DNA from 2 places in the Mediterraneibacter sp. genome. Region 2 is predicted to be linked to the other one. Evidence: predicted binding sites of a transcription regulator. Region 2 holds the regulator's gene; the other holds the start of a gene.
What was found. Region 2 encodes NrdR, which represses ribonucleotide reductase genes. Its sites were predicted from a motif close to CACAANATNTTGTG; they were not measured.

Region 1: nrdD (anaerobic ribonucleoside-triphosphate reductase) is a predicted target of NrdR. The motif match lies at 884-897, and genes of this name have one in related genera.

Annotation. Positions count from the first base shown of each region.
Region 1 is NZ_JAPJQP010000001.1:43,465-51,046, forward strand. Features, by position in the region: gene RCH61_RS00205 (alanine/glycine:cation symporter family protein) at 1-622, shown strand, start outside; gene nrdD (anaerobic ribonucleoside-triphosphate reductase) at 1,034-3,193, shown strand; gene RCH61_RS00215 (hypothetical protein) at 3,223-3,399, shown strand; gene nrdG (anaerobic ribonucleoside-triphosphate reductase activating protein) at 3,381-3,920, shown strand; gene RCH61_RS00225 (carbamoyl phosphate synthase small subunit) at 4,213-5,283, shown strand; gene carB (carbamoyl-phosphate synthase large subunit) at 5,283-7,582, shown strand, end outside.
Region 2 is NZ_JAPJQP010000015.1:27,919-35,500, forward strand. Features, by position in the region: gene RCH61_RS07395 (PTS fructose transporter subunit IIABC) at 1-527, shown strand, start outside; gene RCH61_RS07400 (DeoR/GlpR family DNA-binding transcription regulator) at 714-1,469, shown strand; gene trhA (PAQR family membrane homeostasis protein TrhA) at 1,562-2,371, opposite strand; gene arcC (carbamate kinase) at 2,584-3,513, opposite strand; gene RCH61_RS07415 (DUF975 family protein) at 3,639-5,213, opposite strand; gene RCH61_RS07420 (DUF3783 domain-containing protein) at 5,263-5,637, opposite strand; gene RCH61_RS07425 (PRC-barrel domain-containing protein) at 5,782-6,036, shown strand; gene nrdR (transcriptional regulator NrdR) at 6,121-6,570, shown strand; gene truA (tRNA pseudouridine(38-40) synthase TruA) at 6,579-7,358, shown strand; gene RCH61_RS07440 (hypothetical protein) at 7,510-7,582, opposite strand, start outside.

The DNA of each region.
Region 1 (7,582 bases), on a different contig from region 2:
CACAGGCAGTGCGCTGGCAGGCGGTGCGATGGGAACGATGGTTGTTGCGATGCAGAAAGGGATTGCGCGCGGGATCTTCTCGAATGAATCAGGACTTGGAAGCGCGCCGATCGCAGCGGCAGCGGCAAGGACGAAAGAACCGGTTCGTCAGGGACTTGTTTCTATGACGGGAACATTTATTGACACAATCGTAATCTGTACGATGACAGGTCTTTCTATCGTGATTGCGGGTACTTGGATGAATCCGGAACTTGAAGGCGTTGAAATTACGGTGGCTGCATTCCAAAAAGGATTGCCATTCCCTCCGGTTGTGGCTTCGTTTGCCTTGATGCTCTGCCTTGTGTTCTTTGCATTTACGACAATACTTGGCTGGAACTATTACGGTGAGAGATGTATCGAATATCTCTTTAACAGAAATCAATCTGTAGTGAAAGGATATCGCTGGCTCTATATCCTTGCAGTATTTATCGGACCGTATATGACAGTTGCGGCTGTCTGGAATATCGCGGATATCTTTAACGCGTTGATGGCATTTCCGAATCTGATCGCTCTTTTGGCGCTGAGCGGAGTTGTCGTGAGCGAAACGAAAGACTATTTCGCAAGACAGAAGAAGGCAAAGTAAAGAAAAGAATGAAATTGTAAACGAAAAAGAAAAGTCTGTACTTATCAATTAGATAGGGCAGGCTTTTTTTGCTGGCGACCATTTCCGGTAATTTCTTCGTTTTGTGTACTTCATAAGAAAATGGGTAAAGTGACAGATAATTTTATCTGTGGTGTTTATTTGTGTAAAAGGAAACGGAAATATTCCTATAAAAACGACAATCTTTCGTAAAAATACAGTTGTTCTGAAAATACATTATCATGTGTTTTGGGGATTGCATTATACTATATTTTGTATTAGAATAGGATTTAGACAGCGCGGAACATGAAAGCCGTGTGATGCGAGATATGAGGCAAACTTTCCGCAAAACATCCGCAGGAGCAGAGAAGCGGAATGCATATGAAAAAAAAGATAGATGAGGAGAGGCAGAATATGAAGATTATCAAGAGAAATGGAGCAGAAGAAGTATTTGACATTAAGAAGATTGTCGTTGCTGTGACGAAAGCGGATTCTTCTTCAGAAGGAAGAAGCCTGACAGATTCTCAGATCGAAGATATCGCAGAATTTGTTGAATTTAAGTGTAATAAGCTGAACCGTGCAGTTTCCGTTGAGGAGATACAGGATCTTGTGGAAGATCAGATCATGGCGACAGGCGCGTTTGAGCTGGCAAGAAGATATGTGAGATATCGCTATAAGAGATCACTTGTGCGTAAGGCTAACACGACGGATAATAGAATCCTTTCCCTGATCGAATGCAACAATGAAGATGTAAAACAGGAAAATTCTAATAAGAATCCGGCGGTTAACAGTGTACAGCGCGATTATATGGCCGGAGAGGTGAGCCGTGACCTGACACAGAGAATGCTTCTCCCGGAAGATATCGTGGAGGCAGATAAAGAAGGGATCATTCATTTTCATGATTCGGATTATTATGCGCAGCATATGCATAACTGTGATCTTGTGAATTTGGAAGATATGCTTCAGAACGGAACAGTTATCAGCGGAACAATGATTGAAAAGCCGCATAGTTTCTCTACGGCATGTAATATTGCAACGCAGATTATTGCACAGGTGGCAAGCAATCAGTATGGCGGACAGAGCATTTCCCTCGCGCATCTTGCACCGTTCGTTCAGGTGTCAAGAGACAAGATCCGCACAGAAGTTCTTCAGGAGATGGAGATGGTAGGAATTGATTATCCGAAGCAGGTGCTCAACGATATCGTGGAAGGACGTCTGAAAAAAGAGATTATAAAAGGAGTGCAGACGATCGAATATCAGGTGATCACTCTGATGACGACAAACGGTCAGGCTCCGTTCCTTACAGTATTTATGTATCTTAATGAAGCGAAAAACGAGCAGGAGAAAAAAGATCTTGCAATGATCATTGAAGAGACATTAAAACAGCGCTACAAAGGTGTGAAAAACGAGGCCGGCGTATGGGTGACACCGGCGTTCCCGAAACTGATCTATGTGTTGGAAGAGGACAACATCGAAGAGGGCGCTCCGTATTTCTATCTGACAGAACTTGCGGCAAAATGTACGTCGAAACGTCTTGTCCCGGATTATATTTCCGAGAAGAAGATGAAAGAACTCAAAGAAGGCAACTGCTTCCCTGTTATGGGATGCCGCAGCGCGCTTAGTCCATGGAAAGATGAAAACGGAAACTATAAGTTCTACGGACGTTTCAATCAGGGTGTTGTGACGATCAACCTTGTAGATGTAGCTCTGTCTTCAGGCGGAGATGAGGATAAATTCTGGAGGATATTTGATGAGAGGCTGGATCTTTGCTACCGTGCATTGATGTGCAGACATAACCGTCTGAAAGGAACTCTTTCTGACGCGGCTCCGATCTTGTGGCAGTTTGGCGCTTTGGCTCGTCTGAAAAAGGGAGAGACGATCGATAAGTTACTTTACGGCGGATATTCTACGATTTCTCTCGGATATGCAGGTTTGTATGAGTGTGTGAAATATATGACAGGAAAATCCCATACGGATCCGTCTGCAACACAGTTTGCTCTTGATGTAATGAAGTATATGAATCAGGCTTGTGACAGATGGAAAGCAGAGACGAACATTGGTTTTAGCATTTATGGTTCTCCGATCGAGAGTACGACATACAAATTCGCAAAATGCCTTCAGAAAAGATTCGGTCTTGTTCCGGGTGTGACAGATAAAAGCTATATTACAAACAGTTATCATGTAAACGTATGCGAGCCGATCGACGCCTTCGATAAACTGAGATTTGAATCCCAGTTCCAGGCGCTTTCCACAGGCGGAGCGATCAGTTATGTAGAAGTGCCGAATATGCAGGATAACATTCCGGCTGTTCTTCAGGTGATCCGTTTTATCTATGATAATATCATGTATGCGGAACTGAATACGAAGAGTGACTACTGCCAGGAATGTGGATTTGACGGAGAGATCCAGATCGTGACATCTGAGGACGGAAAGCTTGAGTGGGAATGCCCGCATTGCGGAAACCGCAATCAGGATACGCTGAATGTTGCAAGACGTACATGCGGTTATATCGGAACACAGTTTTGGAATCAGGGAAGAACGCAGGAGATTAAAGAAAGGGTGCTTCACCTGTAGAAGGCTGGGCAAGAAACAAAGAGGGATAAATGAATCAACAGAAACAGGATGCCCTGCTTGGTATCCTGTTTCTTGGTATGACGACCGCTTACAATCCCAAAAGGCGTCTTTTGGCACTTCCGGTGATTGGCAATGGCGGATATGGATATCAAAGGGATAAGAGTGTAGAGGAAAGGTGTGAGTTCAGGTGTATTACGGAGAAATAAAAAAGTGTGATATTGCAAATGGGGAAGGCGTGAGAGTCTCGTTGTTTGTTTCAGGATGTACGCATCATTGTCCGGGGTGTTTCAACGCAGATACGTGGAATTTTAAATACGGAAGCGAATATACAGAGCGTACCGAAGAAGAGATTTTGGATGCCCTTTCACCGGGGTATATTAATGGGCTGACTTTGCTTGGCGGCGAACCGTTTGAGCCGGAGAATCAAAAAACGCTTGTCGGACTTCTGCGCAAAGTAAGAGAAAGATACCCTGAGAAAAATATATGGTGCTACACCGGATATCTGTATGATGAGGAACTTTTAAATGACAGCCGCGCCAGATGCGAGTATACCGATGAAATGCTCTCTATGATCGATGTGCTTGTGGACGGGGAATTCGTGGAGGCGCTAAAAGATATCCGTCTTGTATTCAGAGGTTCATCAAACCAAAGGGTCATTAATGCGAAAAAAAGTCTTGAAAAAGGCGAGATTGTTATGTGGCAGCCGAAAGTAAAGAAAGGCGTGTAAAAAGAAAGTTTATTTTTGAAATTTTGATCATATTTGACCGAAAATTCACCTCTTATTTAGAAAAATTTATCAGTTGAAATATGGGCTCGGTTGTAGTATAATCTTTACAATTTGAGAACAAGGGCGCTCTGGATGAAAAGACTCCAAGAGCGCCTTTCCTGTATCAACTGTTTCGCAGAGAAGATTTTTTTCAAAAACATTTTGGAAAACGGGCGGTTGGAGGGGGAGATTGCAGGCTGAACGATCTGCCGTCAGAGTCTTAAATGAATATACGAAAGGGAAGGGTGAACAGATGAAAGCATTTCTAATATTGGAAGATGGTACGGTGTTTACAGGAACGAGCATCGGCTCAACGCGGGACTGCATCAGTGAGATTGTATTTAATACTTCGATGACAGGTTATCTTGAGGTGCTGACAGATCCCTCTTATGCGGGGCAGGCAGTTGTTATGACATATCCGCTGATCGGAAATTATGGAATCACGCCGGATATGGAGTCCGGGAGAGCATGGCCGGACGGATATATTGTGAGGGAGTTATCCCGTATGCCGAGCAATTTTCGATGTGAAGGAACGATTCAGGATTTTTTGAAAGAACAGGACATTCCGGGGATTGCGGGGATAGATACTCGTGCTCTTACAAAGCTTCTGAGGGAAAAGGGTACGATGAACGGAATGATCACAACGAACGAGTCCTATGATCTGGAAGAAATCCTTCCGAAACTTAAGGCATATACAGTCGGGGACGTCGTATCAAAAGTAACGTGCAAAGAGAAATATGTTGTTGAAGGGGCCGGGAAGAAAGTTGCGCTTCTTGATTTTGGGGCAAAAAATAATATCGTGAAGTCGTTAAATGACAGAGGATGCGAAGTAACTGTTTATCCTGCCGATACATCTGCGGAAGAGATTATCGCATCAAAACCGGATGGGATCATGTTGTCTAACGGACCGGGAGATCCGTCTGATTGTACTTCTATTATAGAGGAGATCAGAAAATTATATGAGACGGATATTCCGATTTTTGCCATCTGTCTCGGACATCAGCTTATGGCTCTTGCAACAGGTGCAAAGACACATAAACTGAAATACGGACATCGGGGAGGCAATCACCCGGTTAAAGATTTAAGTACAGGAAGGGTTTATATTTCATCTCAAAATCACGGATATGTTGTAGACGAGGGCAGTTTAGATGAAAATACGGCAGTTCCGGCATTTGTTAATGTAAATGACGGAACAAACGAAGGGTTGTCCTATGTGGGAAAACAGATTTTTACGGTACAGTTTCATCCCGAAGCATGTCCGGGACCACAGGATTCCAATTTCTTATTTGACAGGTTTGTTGATATGATGAAAGGAGCGAAATAATGCCTAGAGATTTTAGTATCAAAAAAGTATTAGTCATAGGTTCGGGCCCGATCGTGATCGGACAGGCGGCGGAGTTTGATTACGCAGGTACGCAGGCATGCCGTTCGCTGAAAGAAGAAGGGATCGAAGTAGTTCTTCTTAATTCCAATCCTGCCACGATCATGACAGATAAAGACATCGCAAACCGTGTATATATCGAACCGCTTACAGTAGAAGTAGTAGAACAGCTTATCCAAAAGGAAAAACCGGACAGTGTTTTGCCGACGCTTGGTGGTCAGGCAGGATTAAATCTTGCGATGGAACTGGAAGAAGCCGGATTTTTAAAAGAAAACGGTGTACGTCTGATCGGAACAACTTCAGAAACGATTCGAAAAGCGGAAGATCGTTTGGAATTTAAAGCGACGATGGAGAAAATCGGAGAGCCTGTCGCGGCATCTCTTGTTGTAGAAAATGTAGAAGACGGACTTGCCTTTGCAAATGAGATCGGCTACCCGGTTGTGCTTCGTCCTGCTTATACACTCGGAGGAAGCGGCGGCGGTATTGCGCACGATTCGCACCAGTTGATTGAGATCCTTGAGAATGGTCTCAGACTTTCCCGTGTGGGACAGGTTCTTGTAGAACGTTGCATCGCAGGCTGGAAGGAAATTGAATACGAGGTGATGCGTGACAGCAAAGGGAACTGTATTACAGTATGTAATATGGAAAACATCGATCCTGTAGGCGTCCATACAGGAGACAGTATCGTAGTTGCGCCGTCGCAGACACTTGGTGATAAAGAATATCAGATGCTTCGGACTTCTGCTTTGAATATTATCAGTGAGCTGAATATTACAGGAGGATGTAATGTGCAGTATGCGCTTCATCCGGAGACTTTTGAGTATTGTGTGATTGAAGTGAACCCGCGAGTGAGCCGTTCTTCTGCGCTTGCGTCCAAAGCGACCGGATATCCGATTGCAAAAGTAGCTGCAAAGATTGCTCTTGGATATACGCTTGATGAGATTAAAAATGCGATTACACAGAAGACGTACGCAAGTTTTGAGCCAATGCTCGATTATGTGGTTGTGAAGCTTCCCCGTCTTCCGTTTGACAAATTTATCAGCGCGAAACGTACTCTGACAACGCAGATGAAAGCAACCGGAGAAGTTATGAGCATATGCAGCAGTTTTGAGGGCGCGCTTATGAAAGCAATCCGTTCGCTGGAGCAGCATGTGGACAGCCTGATGTCGTATGATTTTACGAAACTTTCAAAAGAAGAACTTTTGGAACAGCTTGCAGTCGTAGATGACATGAGGATGTGGAGAATCGCGGAAGCTCTTAGAAGGGGAATCGATTATGATACAATCCATGCCATTACGAAGGTAGATAAGTGGTTTATTGATAAATTTGCGATTATCACAGAGATGGAAGAAGCTTTGAAGACGCAGGAACTGACAGTTGAGTTGTTGAAAGAAGCGAAGAGGATAGAGTTTCCTGATAGTGTGATTGCTCGTCTGACCGGAAAAAGTGAGCGAAACATTCATGATATGCGTCATGAAAACGGAATTGTTGCGGCGTATAAGATTGTCGATACATGTGCAGCGGAATTCGCAGCAGAAACGCCGTATTATTATTCTGTTTTCGGCGGCGAAAATGAAGTGGAAAAAACAGACCGGAAAAAGAAGGTGCTTGTTCTTGGTTCCGGTCCGATCCGAATCGGACAGGGAATCGAATTTGATTTTTGTTCTGTGCACTGTACATGGGCGTTTGCAAAAGAAGGATACGAGACAATCATTGTAAATAATAATCCGGAGACGGTAAGTACCGATTTTGATATTGCAGATAAACTGTATTTCGAACCTCTTACACCGGAAGATGTGGAAAGCATTGTAGATATTGAGAAACCGGACGGGGCGGTTGTGCAGTTCGGCGGACAGACAGCGATCAAACTGACGGAAGCGCTCATGAAAATGGGAGTTCCGATCCTTGGAACTTCCGCAGAAAATGTTGACAAAGCAGAAGACAGAGAATTGTTTGACGAGATCCTTGAGGAGTGCGAAATTCCGCGTCCTACAGGGGGAACAGTGTTCACGGCAGAAGAAGCGAAAGAAGTGGCAAATAAACTCGGCTATCCGGTTCTTGTCCGTCCTTCCTATGTTCTCGGAGGACAGGGAATGCAGATCGCGATCAATGATGACGATATTGATGAATTTATCGGTATTATCAACCGAATCGCGCAGGATCACCCGATCCTTGTAGACAAATACCTTCAGGGAAAAGAGATTGAAGTTGACGCAGTATGTGACGGAACGGATATTTTGAT
Region 2 (7,582 bases):
CTTTGAACGCAGGACTTTCCAGCATGAGTGGAACAAGTAAGATCCTTCTTGGAATGATCGTCGGAGGAATGATGTCGATCGATATGGGTGGTCCATTTAATAAGGCGGCATATGTATTTGGTACTGCATCTATTGCGGCAGGAAATTATGACATCATGGCGGCAGTTATGGTCGGCGGAATGACAGCGCCGTGTGCGATCGCACTTGCGACAATGCTCTTTAAAAACAAGTTTACGAAGGAGCAAAGGGATGCAGGTCCGACAAACTTTATCATGGGTCTTGCCTTTATCACAGAAGGAGCGATCCCGTTCGCGGCATCTGATCCGCTGCATGTGCTTCCGGCTTGTATCGCAGGCTCGGCTGTTGCAGGAGCGCTTTCGATGGCATTTAACTGTACGCTGATGGCTCCGCACGGCGGAATCTTCGTATTCCCGGTTGTAGGAAATCCGCTTCAGTATTTGATCGCACTTGTAGCAGGAACAGTTGTATCGGCGCTGCTTCTCGGAATATTGAAAAAGAAAGTTTGAAAAAGCAGCAGGAAAAGCAGGAAAAATAAAATATTTGAAGCATATAAAGTAAAAAGATGATAGAATAGTGTCATATGGTAAATGAATGCGAGGGCCATCAAGAGATATAGATTGAAAGATGACCCTCGTATTAGAAAAAAGAGAAAGAACATATAGTATCAGTTTATTATATGCAAAGAGGGTATTATGTTAACAGAGCAAAGGTTTGAACGGATATTGGAACGCCTGAAAGCCAAAAAGAGTATTACGGTAGCTGAAATTACAGAAAGCCTCGGAGTCTCGGAATCGACTGCAAGACGGGACATTACAGCGCTGGATAAGGCGGGAAAGCTGACGAAGGTATTCGGAGGAGCGGTTGCTGTAGATCATACCTATGAGATGAGAGAACCGACAGTGGCACAAAAAGTGAACGTCAAAAAAGAAGAGAAGATTCGGATCGCACAATATGCAGCAGATCTGATCGAAGATGATGATTTTGTCTATCTTGATGCAGGGACATCCGTCGGTTATATGGTAGAATTTTTGGCGGGGAAGAAAGCGTCATTTGTGACGAATGCAGTGGCTCATGCGCAAAAACTTGCGTCGCAGGGAAATCATGTTTTGCTTATAGGGGGCGAATTGAAAAGCTCCACAGAAGCAGTGATCGGAGCGCAGGCAATGGAGATGCTGCAGAAATATCATTTTACAAAAGGATTTTTCGGAACGAACGGCATTACGAGAAAAGAAGGATTTACGACGCCTGATGCCGGAGAAGCGCAAGTGAAGCGCGCGGCGGTAAAGCAGTGCCGGCAGGCGTACATCCTTGCGGACAGTACAAAATTCGGAAACATAAGTGCAGTAACATTCGCATCCTTTTGTGAGGGCGTGATACTTACGGAGGAAACGTTGGAAGGATATAAAGAAGGTGAAAAGCTGATTGTGTGCAGGGAAAAACCTGTTTAGCGCCGTTTAGTAAGAAAAAGAAAATCAACAGACATCGAAGCAAAAATGAGAAGATGTCTGTTGATTTTTTTGTATGGCGATGAAGTTAGTTTCTACGGCAGCAGGTATCCGTACATTACGATAAAATGACAGATGCTTCCGCCCATAACGAAGAGATGAAAGATCTCATGGCTTCCGAAGTTTTTATGCCTGTTATTGAAAATCGGTACTTTCAATGCGTAAATAATGCCGCCGACTGTGTAAACAATGCCGCCTGCGAGCAGCCAACCGAAAGCTGCAGGAGCCAAATTGTTGAAAATCTGTGCAAATGCGAGGACACATGTCCAGCCCATACCGATATAAAGAACGGAAGAAACCCATTTCGGGCAAAACACCCAAAAAGCTTTGATCAGAATTCCTGTCAGTGCAAGAGTCCAGACAACAGCAAGCAAAATGATCCGCATCCGACCTTCCAAAACGAGTAAGCAGACCGGAGTATAACTTCCGGCGATGAGGACAGAGATCATCATATGGTCGATCTTTTTTAAAACTGTGTTCCCTTTTTCCGAAACGTTAAATGTGTGGTATGTTGTGCTTGCCGCGTAGAGCAAGATCAAACTTGCAGCATAAACGGACATAGAGATCAGATAAACAGGATCCGGCTGCTGAGCCGCTTTGATAAGCAGCGGAAAGGATGCGATCAATGCCATGACCATCCCGATAAAGTGGGTGATGGCGCTTCCGGGTTCTTTGATAGAAAATTTCCCGCAGAGATTTTCTGCATTGGCAGATTTCCCGGAAGGATAGCCGGTAACTGTATAATTAGCGGAAGAATAATTTTTTCCTGTATAATTCTGTGCGCGGAATGTATGGCGGTTATTTGTAAAGACTGATTTTTTAGTAATAGCATGAGTGTTTCCCATGATAATATACACCTCCGAATTATTATAATACGACATGTAGTTTTCAAAACTACATCTAATATATGCATATATTACACCATTGATACACGGAAATCAACATGAAATTAAAAAAATTTAGACGGTCTTATCTGTAATGGGAAGAGTGGAAAATAAAGAATGATAAAAAATAAAAAACAGCCTGATCTGTTTTAAATTGATCAGGCTGTTTTTTGTTAAAAAATTTTTGTTCCGGTTTTTCCTTTCAGCGCGTCTTTTATCTTATCAAAAGAAGTAATGTAAGCGCATCGACCTTCGCGCTGTTCGATAAAATCTACAGCCGCGCGGAATTTCGGGAGCATATTATAGATGCCGAAATGTCCTTCTTCCATATAATTCTTTGCTTGTTCGGTTGTGATCTCAGAAAGAGGAAGTTCATTATCCTGTCCGTGGTTGATACATACTTGATCAACATTCGTAAGGATAATTAAAAGATCTGCGTCGATTCCTTCTGCCAGTTTTCCGGCGGCAAGGTCTTTCTCGATAACGGCGCTTGCTCCTTTTAAATGATTATCCTGTTCTAAGACCGGAATTCCGCCGCCGCCGGCGGCGATTACAATCTGGTCGGCGTCAAGCAGAGCGTTGACAGCGTCCAGTTCTACGATTTTGACCGGATTCGGAGCAGATACGACACGGCGAAATCCTTTTCCAGGTTCTTCGATCACATAGTTTCCTTTCTTGCGCTCTTCGTTCGCTTCCTCTGCGTTCATGCATCGTCCGAGCACTTTTGTCGGGGTGTAAAATGCTTCGTCATAAGGATCGACGATCACCTGTGTAAGGATTGTACTGACTGTGCGGTAAATACCGCGGTTTAGTAATTCTTCCCGGATGCCGTTCTGCAGATCATATCCGATATACCCCTGACTCATGGCAGAACATACCGACATCGGACAGGCAGTAAATTCGGGATGATTTTTTGCAAACTCATTCATGGCAGTATGGATCATGCCGACTTGTGGAGCATTGCTGTGTGTGATGGCAACCTGAAATCCTTCCTCGATCAGGTCGGCGATACATTTTGCTGTATGTTTTACAGAAAGCTGCTGTTCAGGAAGTGTAGTGCCCAAAGCGCGGTGCCCGAGAGCTATAACAACTCGTTTTTTCATAATTCATCGTCTCCATTCCGTCATCCGTTTGGATGACATACCGTTTTGTTGTGAAAAGATGCGTTCTTCTTTCAGATAAATAGTAATATCGTTTACGAAAAGTTTACTATTATTTTTTTGAAAAATCAATATGAAAGAATGATTGACAAAAGAATATCCAAAAGGAATAAAATGTTTAAAATGACACAGAAAACCGTTTGCGTTTTCTTTGATAATTTTGAAAAATGATTTGTCCAGTTTGGCGCCAGGTAATAGATGAACGCGCATCCAAGCAGAGCAAATGCGGCAGATCCGCCAAGATAGATCCTGCCGTTGAGATTAAGGAAAAATTCACTGAAGTCCCAAAGCCTGCATCCGGTAAAAAATTCCATCGTAAAGCTGAACAAATACTGCAATATTGAAAATACTGCAAAATTAAGGAAGAAAACGGAAACAGGTTTTTTGAGCAGCCGTTTCGACAGCTTAATGATAAAAAGTCCATAAATTCCGTAGAGCGGAAGCCACGGACCGAGTAATAAGCGGACGTCGGAAACTGTTCCGTCACGCATAAGGTGGATGAGCGCTTCAAGAATCCATCCGAAACAAGAAGCGGCGTGGAACAGAAAAATACATGACAAAACGTCATAATTTCGATATACGCGGGCAGAAGGCTTTACCATTTTAGGCTGGACAGAGAAAAGAAAGACGGGGTATTGCTCCGGCTCAAAATAGGAGATCTTCGTATAAGGTCCTTGCGAATCATCGTAAAGCGCTTTGCTGATGAGAAGCTCATCCTCGGAAGGAACGTGTTCCAAATAAGAATCGTTCAGCATTTCGTAGCGCTGGGAACGGGAGAGAACATAGTCTCTGCGAAGGGCTGCATAAAGTTCTGCTTTGCATCCGGTGATATATGGGTTGACAAACAGAAAATCAAGGAGGCCAAGCGTTGCAATGGACAAAAGCTTCCATCCGATAAAAGAACAATCCAGCAGGAACAGTTTCCATTTGTTTTTCTGCATGAGTTGTTTTGACAAAAAGAAAGCGTCTTTTCGGCTTATTTTCGGGTTCTCTGCTAAAATATACGGGATCATCGCATATTCGTAGTGCTTTATAATACCGCCTGCAATGGTAAAATTCCAAAGAAACTGAAAAACAGATCTGCAGAACATTACCCATACTGATGCCGAGAGGCAGCGGAGTTTATACAAGAAGAAAATCTTAGAGATAGAGGTTCTTTTATACTTCCGCGTTTCGAGGAAAAATCTCATTTCCCCTACAATCAGCACATAATTGACGAATAACTGATAGATAAAGGTCACGAGAAGTCCGATAATAAGAAATATAAGCGACGCACTGAACGGTTCAGTGAAGCAGGCGTTGATCGTTCGCAGAGCGTTGAAAAATACAGAAATACTTGCTGAACAAAGATCAATCAAAAAGGAGAACACATGGAACAGCGTATTCTGTAAAAGTTTCAGAAAAGTATTTCCACCGAAAATCAGTCCGATAGTCTCGGCAAATGCTTCCGAATTAGGAATGCTTAAAGAAAATGCGGCATCTGAGTAAGCAGGGCCGGAAAGCTTCTGCAAATTCAAAAAAGTTGTAGATATAGGGTATGCTGTTGTGAGCAAAGAAATAATGAAGCAGACGGACACCATTTTGGTATACGCCTGTTTCATATATGACTTAGAAGCTTTTTTTAAGGTTCTTTGTTTCCACATAGTTATCTCTCCCTAAAGCGGCAGAAAATGTCTGCCGTTTTTGTATTCTTTATGGATGGAGCGCTTCGTGTTCACGGCGGATTTCGCTGAAGCAGTCGAGTGCGTTCCATTTGCTGTTCGTCGGCGTTAATACCGCCTTATATGGAAACGGTCCGGCTCCGCTTTTCCGAAGGGCTGCCAGAACCTGATCCAGTCTGCCGCTGTCAAGTGAGCAGAAGAGAAACATTGTGTCCGGAAGTTCCTCCCCTTCGTAAGTTCCCTCGACCGGGGAAATCTCTTTCATGCCTGCAAGAAATCCGAGAGGCTGGTTGTATTGTTCGCGTTTAATGATCTGAATGCGGATGTGCAGAGGCAGTAAGGCTGACTGAAGTTTCAGAAGCTGTTTTTTCTCCGGCGGATGAAATAATAAAATCGTCTCTTTCATATTTAAAATCCTTTCGTATAGAAATTGTTGTCGGTGTTTCTTTACTGATGTTATTGTATCTCATAAATTGAAAAAAAGAAAGAGAAACGAAAAGACAGGTTTTTCATATAATAAATGAAGAAAATAAAAATGGCGGCGACCGGTATGCGAATCTGTGAATTAAAGGAAAAGGAAGTGATCAACGTCTGCAGCGGGAAACGTCTCGGCTGTATTGCGGATGTGGAAATAAATATATGTACCGGGGAAATCGAGGCGATCATTATACCGGGACCGGGAAAAATCTGTGGTTTTTTCGGAACAGACAGCGAATATGTGATTCCGTTTTCCTGTATAAAAAAGATCGGACCGGATATTGTACTTGTAGAAATTAAAGAAGAAAAATTTTTACAAAAATTTTAAAGCCTGTGATATAATAAACGAGTCATAAGTTGAAAAGAAAAATGATACAGAAACAGAAAAAAGAGAAAGAAAGGCGGAAAGATCATGAGATGTCCATATTGTGGAAATCCGGATACGAGAGTGATAGATTCTCGTCCCGCGGAAGATAAAAACTCGATCAGGAGAAGGCGTTCTTGTGACGAGTGCGGCAGAAGATTTACGACATATGAAAAAGTAGAGACGATTCCGCTCATTGTTATAAAAAAAGATAATAACAGAGAGCAGTATGAAAGATCTAAGATTGAACATGGCGTATTAAGCGCATGTTATAAACGTCCGGTTCCTGCGGAAGCGATCCAAAAGACGATCGATGCCATCGAACTTGAAATTTTTAACCGTGAGGAAAAAGAGATTCCGAGCAGTGAGATCGGAGAGATCGTTATGGAGAAATTAAAAGAACTGGATCCGGTGGCGTATGTGCGTTTTGCTTCTGTATACAGAGAGTTTAAAGACGCAGGTACATTTGTGGACGAGCTTAAGAAATTTCTGCAGTAGATATCGTTATGAGGACATACAAATTAACGATCGCGTATGATGGGACGAATTATCAGGGATGGCAGAGGCAGGCGAACACGGATCGGACGATACAGGGAATCTTAGAGGGAGCTTTGACGCAGTGCACAGGATATGAGGTACAGGCGGACGGCTCGGGCAGAACGGATGCGGGAGTTCATGCACTCGGTCAGACGGTAAGCATTGTTCTTTCGGGAAAAGTGCAGACTGATCTGTTTGTAAGAAAACTGAATGACTCTCTGCCGCCGGATATTCGTATTCTCAATGCGGAACTGGTGAAAAATGGATTTCATGCGCGAAAAAGCGCGACAGGGAAAGTTTACGAATATCGGATCGATACAGGGATGAAGCCGGATGTGTTTACGCGCAGATATTGTTATCATTTCCCGAGGGAACTGGATCTTGCAAGTATGAAAAAAGCGGCGGGATATTTGACCGGAATGCATTCGTTTGCAGCATATACAGACAAAAAAGACGGAAAGTCCGTCAGACGGACGGTTTATGGTATTACGATTACGGAAGAAAAAGGCAAAATACAAGGCAATGGTCAGAATCGAATCGGTATGGGAGATTATGTTGTGATTCGATATGACGGAACCGGTTTTTTGTATCATATGGTGCGAATCCTGACAGGAACTTTGCTTGAAGTCGGAGTCGGGGAGCGCACGGCAGAGAGTGTGAAAGAGGCACTTGACAGTAATGACAGGGCGAAGGCCGGATTTTTGGCGCCGGCAAGAGGACTCTTTTTAAAAGAAGTGCGTTATGAATAACAGGAAAGGGACAGGCAGTGTGCGACCGCCTGTCCCCTTTTGCATGGCGGCGAGCCAAAGTCCGGGCTTGCCAGAGATCTTGGCGACCGCCTACAATCCCCGAATGTGCCTTTTGGCATTTTCGGTGATTAAGGGTTGATTTTTGGGCTAATCAATTTTTTCTCTTTTCATTTTGTTTTAAGATAAAATCCCTGAACGTATTCGTTTCGCATTTTACGACAGAC